DNA from 2 places in the Corynebacterium urealyticum DSM 7109 genome. Region 1 is predicted to be linked to the other one. Evidence: riboswitches for the same ligand, from Rfam matches in the RefSeq annotation. Region 1 holds a riboswitch; the other holds the start of a gene.

Region 1 (3,401 bases):
GCGAGCGGGTGCGGTGGCGCACCAAAGGGCGGGCCCTAACCAGCAGGGACGTCCCCGTCGAAAGCTAAGCGGAAGGGACGGACGTCATCGTCCACGCTGTGGGGACGAGCGCCACCGCCTGCTACCAGCGGCGATCTGCCTGGTCGAAGAACTCCCGCTCGTAGACCGCCGCGTTGAGATACGCGGACGTCGCCGCCTCCCGCTCCTCCTCGCTCGCCGCCTCGAAAGCCGCCTCGGTGCGCTGGATCGCCTCCCGCGCCCCGGAGAGGAACTCCTCGTCAGCGTAAGTATCCAGCCAGGCCTTAAACGGGTGGGCGTCGTGATTCGCCCGCGTCAGCTCCAGCCCGATCTCCGCGTACAGCCAGAAGCACGGCAGCACCCCGGCGACCCCGCACACATACGGCTCCACGGCGGCCGTCGCGACCAGGAAGTTCGTGTACGCGAGCGTGACCGGGGACGGCGCCACCGGATTCGCGGACGCGTCCTCGATCCCACGGCCCTTCAGCCAGGAACGGTGCAGCTCTGCCTCGCCCTCGATGCAGCCGGCCGCGGAGTTCGCCCACATCACCTGGCCCGCGGAATCCGGCGCCTTGGTGGACAGCTCCGCCAGCGCGCGCGAGTAGCGGTTCAGGTACAGGGCGTCCTGGGCGAGGTAGAAGTTGAAATCCTCCTCCGGCAGTCGCCCGGAAGCCAGCCCACGGATGAACGGCAGCTCCATGATCTCCTGCCACACCTGGCCCGTCAGCTCCCACAGACGGCGGGTGTGCGGCCCCGCCGGTTCCAGGTGCGGGGTCGGGGCGGCGGCGTAGCCCTGACCTTCCGGCAGCTCGCCACGCAGGTGCGGCCAGATCTCGCTGCTCGCGACCTGCTCCAGCCGGCGGGAACGGTGGCTATGGTCGACGGGGCCGAAGCCGGTGCCGTCGCCGACCTGCAGCTTCTCACCGTTCTCGATCGCCTCGTGCAGCCAGCGGGTCGACCAGCGCAGCGCGGTCCCGGCGTCCTCGCCGAGCCCCATGCGGGTGGCCAGCGCCGAGGAGAGGCTGCAGCCGGTGCCGTGGGTATTGCGCGTATCGATGCGGTAGGTCGGCACCCGGTCCACCCGCCCGTCCGGGTATACGACGGCGTTGTCCGCGCGCTCCCCGCTGAGGTGGCCGCCCTTGACGATGACGATGGTGTCGTTCTCCCTGGCGAGCGGCTGGGCCTGGGCGACGGCGGCGTCGTAGTCGGTGGCGGCGTCCTTCCCCGTCAGGACAGCGAGCTCGGGGACGTTCGGGGTGATGACGTCCACGTCCGCAACCAGGCCGCGCACCGCGTCCTCCGCGTCCTCCTCCAGCAGGCGGTGACCAGAGCTGGAGACCATGACCGGGTCGAGGACGACGACGGGCGCGGGGTTGTCGCGCAGCGCCTCGCGGACGAGGGCGACGGTCGCGGCGTCGCCGAGCATGCCGATCTTGATGGCGTCGACGGTGACGTCCCCGAAGACCGAGTCGAACTGCTTACGGACGAAGTCGTGGTCGATCTCCTCGATGGCCTGCACGCCGTGGGTGTTCTGGGACACCAGGGCGGTGATGACGGACATGCCGTAGCCACCGGCCGCGGCGATGGACTTCAGGTCCGCGGTCTGGCCCGCGCCGCCTGAGGGGTCGGTGCCCGCGATGGACAGCACGCGCGGGATCGCGGGGGTTGGGTTGGCGTTGGCAGTGTTCGCGGTCGCGTCGCCGCTGGTACCGGGCTGGTTGGACAGTGTGGAGTGGTGCATAGTGCGAGCATCCCTTCGCTAGTACGAACTAGATCAGGTTCTTAGGGTGTGTTCTCAGCGGCCTCGACGGCTGGTGGCAATTATCTGCCACCTGCGCATTCGCGCGGATTGCGCGCGGTCGGGGCCGCACCCCTTGCGTTATTTTTGACCTGTGGCTCCACAGCCTAGCAACTGCAGTGCTGGGGTTGGCGTGAGGCCAGCCCCGCAGCTGGGGTCGGCCCGTTTCAGCACCCAGGGCGGCTCGCGCACCTTGACTCGCCTGCACCTGGGCCGGATCCCGCGCATGCACCCGTACTCCCGCCCCAGGAACGCCGAAACCCCCGCCCGGCCGAAACAGCCGATGCGGGGGTTTGGGGCGGTAAAACCGGTGAAGGTTTAGCGCTTGGAGTACTGCGGCGCACGACGTGCACCGTGCAGACCTGCCTTCTTACGCTCGACAGCACGAGCGTCGCGGGTCAGGAAGCCAGCCTTCTTCAGCTGGGTGCGCTCCTCCGGGTTGTACTTGTTCAGGGCGCGGGCGATAGCCAGACGCATCGCACCAGCCTGGCCGGACGGGCCGCCGCCGGTCAGGGTTGCCTGGATGTCGAACTGGTTCTCGCGCTCCAGCAGGACCAGCGGGTCCTTGATGAGCTGCTCGTGGAGCTTGTTCGGGAAGTAGTCCTCCAGTGCGCGGCCGTTGCAGGTGATCTGGCCGGAGCCCTCAACCATGCGGACGCGGACGATGGCGCGCTTACGGCGACCAACGGTCTGGATCGGGCCCTCGTACAGCGGAGCAGCCGGTGCGGCCTCTTCGGCCTCCTGGCCCTCAACGCTGAGGGAGTCACCGATGGATGCCACGAACTCCTCGTTGGCAGCGTCGGTGGAGGTGTACTGTGCGGCCTCGTTCTCGAAGGCCTCGGTGTTGTCGAAGTTCTCAGCCATTACTGTGCCACCTGCTTGATCTCGTAGGTCTCTGGCTTCTGAGCAGCGTACGGGTGCTCGGAGCCGGCGAAGACGCGAAGCTTCTTAACGGAAGCGTTGGACAGCTTGTTCTGCGGCATCATGCCACGGACAGCCTCTTCGATGACGCGCTCTGGGTTCAGCTCCAGGGAACGGCCCAGGGTCATGGACTTCAGGCCACCTGGGTAGCCAGAGTGGCGGTAGCGCATCTCGCGGTCACGCTTGTTGGAGGAGATGTGAACCTTGTCGGCGTTGATAATGATGACGTTGTCGCCGCAGTCAACGTTCGGCGCGAAGGTCGGCTTGCCCTTGCCGCGCAGCAGGTCAGCTGCGGTGACGGCCAGGCGACCCAGCACCACGTCAGTGGCGTCGATGACGTACCACTTACGGGTAATGTCACCGCTCTTCGGGTGGAAAGTAGTCACGTTGGACTCCTGTAGGTCGAATCGGAACTGCCAGCCAGAGCTGCGCTCGAGCGCGGTGAATGTACTGCTCGGGGGCAGTTTCTTCCGCTGCTCAAGGATCCTCGGCGGCCGGTGGAGACCCGAGGACACGTTATGCAACCTTTAACACCCTAGCTATCCGCAGCTCATACGCCAAATTTTAGGACGTCGCTACGCCCGCCTCCTGGCTCGCCGGCGGAGCGCTTCACGACCGCGCGCGGTGCGATGCGGAGGAAGGCTGGGCACGGCGACGTCCTCCT
Region 2 (3,401 bases), 850 kb from region 1:
GATGCTTGGTAGCCCCAGGTCTGCGGCCATCTTGTCGCCGAATTCGTCGCGAATGTCCTGGCTGATGCGCATCGAGCAGAACTTCGGGCCACACATCGAACAGAAGTGAGCGGTCTTCGCGGGCTCAGCCGGCAGCGTCTCGTCGTGGTACGCCTGCGCGGTGTCGGGGTCCAGCGAGAGCGCGAACTGGTCGTGCCAGCGGAACTCGAAGCGGGCCTTACTCATGGCATCGTCCCACTCGTGGGCGCCGGGATGGCCCTTGGCCACGTCTGCGGCGTGCGCGGCGAGCTTGTAGGTGATCACGCCGGTCTTCACGTCGTCCTTATTCGGCAGCCCCAGGTGCTCCTTCGGGGTGACGTAGCACAGCATCGCGGTGCCACCGGCAGCGATGTTCGCCGCGCCGATTGCGGAGGTGATGTGGTCATAACCCGGTGCGATATCCGTGACCAGCGGCCCAAGGGTATAGAACGGCGCGCCCCCGCACCATTCCTCTTCCTTCTCGTTGTTGATCTGGATCTTGTTCAGCGGCACATGTCCCGGGCCTTCGATCATGACCTGGACGTCGTAATCCCAGGCGCGCTTGCACAGTTCGCCGATGGTCTTCAGCTCCGCGAACTGGGCGGTGTCGTTGGCGTCGGCGATGGAGCCTGGCCGCAGACCGTCACCCAGGGAGAACGCGACGTCGTAGGCCGCGAAGATTTCGCACAGCTCATCGAAGTTCTCGTAGAGGAAGGACTCCTTGTGGTGGGCCAAGCACCAGCCCGCCATGATCGACCCGCCGCGGGAGACGATGCCGGTGACACGCTTGGATGTCAGCGGCACAAACGGCAAGCGCACGCCTGCATGCACGGTCATGTAGTCCACGCCCTGCTCGGCCTGCTCGATGACCGTGTCGCGGAAGATCTCCCAGGTCAGGTCCTCGGCCACGCCACCCACCTTCTCCAGTGCCTGGTAGATCGGAACGGTGCCGATCGGAACAGGGGAGTTGCGCAGGATCCATTCGCGGGTGGTGTGGATGTCGTTACCGGTGGACAGGTCCATGACGGTGTCCGCGCCCCAACGGGTCGCCCAGCGCAGCTTGTCCACTTCCTCGCGGATGGAGCTGGTCACCGCGGAGTTGCCGATGTTGGCGTTGATCTTGGTGAGGAACTGGTTACCGATGATCATCGGCTCGGATTCCGGGTGGTTGACGTTGTTCGGGATGATCGCCCGGCCGGAGGCCACCGCCGCGCGTACCTTCTCGACGTCGCAGTTCTCGCGCAGTGCGACGAACTCCATCTCGCGGGTGACCTCCCCGCGGCGGGCATAAGCCATCTGCGTCACGCGCTGCCCCTGCTTCGCTCGAAGTGGTGCGCGCTTCTCGCCACGCCATTCTTCGCTGGCTGCGCCGCGCTTGGCGGCCCGGGTGCCGTCGTCCAGCAGGTTGCGCTTCCGGCCCTCGTATTCCTCGACGTCACCGCGTTCCTGGATCCACTCGCTGCGCAGCGCGGGCAGGCCCACCTCCGGCTCCGCGTAGGGACCGCGGGTGCGGTAGATCTTCACCGGCTCGTTCGGTCCAGTGGGGGAATCGTCCAGGTCGATCGCGGTCTGCGGCACCTCGAGACCGTTGACCCGCAGGGGTTCGTAACGGTGCTTTGGGTGAATTTCGGACGCGTAAATATCTGCGTTTTGCGCGCTCATAAAGAGCCCCTCCAACTTCCTTCGCTGGTGCTAACCAGACAGGTTCAGACGGTTCCGCGCTGCCATGCGCGATCTCAGCCCCAGCCACATCAGGGGCGCCCGTATTTCGGTACGGCACCCACCATAGCGAACGCTTCGGACACGCAAACAATGAGTGAACCTGAAGCAGCAGCCAGGCGAGCGCGGCGTCCTAAAACAACAGCAATGAACACAGGGGAGAGGGCAGAAAGCGGGTAGGGGTAGCCAAGCGAACGGGAGGAAAAGATGTCGCTACAATGAGACGCATGATTGATCCGAAGCTTCTGGAGATCCTCGCCTGCCCGCAAGATAAGCAGCCGCTGGAGGATCACGGCGACTATCTGGTGAACCCGCGGCTGGGGCGTGCCTATCCGGTCTCCGATGGCATTCCGGTGCTGCTCACCGATGAGGCGGTCGACTGGCCGCTGGCAGAAGCTTAAAAACGATCACACATCTTTGACTGAGGAAAACACATGTCTAACGAGACGATTCAAAACTCCAACCTGGTTGACGAGCTGCAGTGGCGCGGGCTGATCGCCGACTCCACCGACCTTGATGAACTTCGCGAGCAGCTGAAGAACCCGACCGCGGTCTACTGCGGCTTCGACCCGACGGGCGATTCCCTCCACGCCGGCCACCTCGTGCCGTTGCTCCTGCTGCGTCGCTTCCAGCTGGCCGGGCACAAGGCTTTCGCCCTGGCGGGTGGTGCCACCGGCATGATCGGCGACCCGCGCGACGTAGGCGAGCGCTCCATGCTGACCGAGGAGCAGGTCGCCGAGAACGTGGAACACATCAAGAAGCAGCTGCGCGCTTTCCTCCTCTTCGAGGGAAGTGCTGAGCTCGAGGAGTCGGGCAAGGACCTGCACCCCGCGACGTTGGTCAATAACGCTGACTGGATCGGCAACATGTCCGTCATCCACTTCCTGCGCGACCTGGGCAAGAATTTCTCGCTGAACACGATGCTTTCCCGTGACACCGTGAAGCGTCGCCTCGCTGCCGACGGCATCTCCTACACCGAGTTCTCCTACATGCTGCTGCAGGCGAATGACTTCGTTCACCTGCACCGCGAGCACGACGTCTGCGTGCAGGTCGGTGGCTCCGATCAGTGGGGCAACATCGTCTCCGGTGTGGATCTTGTCCGTCGTATGGACGGGGATTCTGTCCACGGCCTGACGGTTCCGCTGGTTACGGACTCTGAGGGTAAGAAGTTCGGCAAGTCCACGGGTGGCGGCAACCTGTGGCTCGATCCGGAGCTGACGAGCCCGTACAGCTGGTACCAGTACTTCTTCAACACCGCCGACGCCGACGTGGTGAAGTTCCTCCGCATGTTCACCTTCCTGGACCGCGAGGAGATCGACCGACTTGCCGTGGAGGTCGCCGAGCGCCCGTTCAAGCGGGAGGCGCAGCGTGTTCTCGCCCAGGAGATGACGGCGCTGGTTCACGGTGAGGACGCCGTCGGCAAGGTCGAGCTGGCTGCCCAGGCACTGTTCGGTCGGGCTGATCTGAGCCACCTCGACGAGCAGACTCTTGCCGCAGCTCTGCAGGAGACGACGGTCGCGGAGGGTGCTGTTGGTGCAAGCCTCGTCGAGCTGCTCGTCGCCGCTGGTCTGGAGAAGTCCAATGGTGCGGCCCGCCGAACCATTAAGGAGGGCGGTGCGTACGTAAATAACGAGCGCATCGACGACGCCGAGTGGACCGTCTCT

The links. Region 1 has a riboswitch for thiamine pyrophosphate ahead of CU_RS01895 (bifunctional hydroxymethylpyrimidine kinase/phosphomethylpyrimidine kinase). Riboswitches for the same ligand answer to the same signal wherever they lie in the genome.
Region 2: linked by a shared signal. The riboswitch ahead of thiC (phosphomethylpyrimidine synthase ThiC) and the one ahead of CU_RS01895 (bifunctional hydroxymethylpyrimidine kinase/phosphomethylpyrimidine kinase) in region 1 are both predicted to bind thiamine pyrophosphate.

What each region holds. Positions count from the first base shown of each region.
Region 1 covers NC_010545.1:458,709-462,109, reverse strand. The annotation lists gene CU_RS01895 (bifunctional hydroxymethylpyrimidine kinase/phosphomethylpyrimidine kinase) at 122-1,759, opposite strand; TPP riboswitch at 1,753-1,903, opposite strand; gene rpsI (30S ribosomal protein S9) at 2,135-2,680, opposite strand; gene rplM (50S ribosomal protein L13) at 2,680-3,123, opposite strand.
Region 2 covers NC_010545.1:1,307,225-1,310,625, reverse strand. The annotation lists gene thiC (phosphomethylpyrimidine synthase ThiC) at 1-1,680, opposite strand, end outside; TPP riboswitch at 1,680-1,793, opposite strand; gene CU_RS05560 (Trm112 family protein) at 1,965-2,138, shown strand; gene tyrS (tyrosine--tRNA ligase) at 2,172-3,401, shown strand, end outside.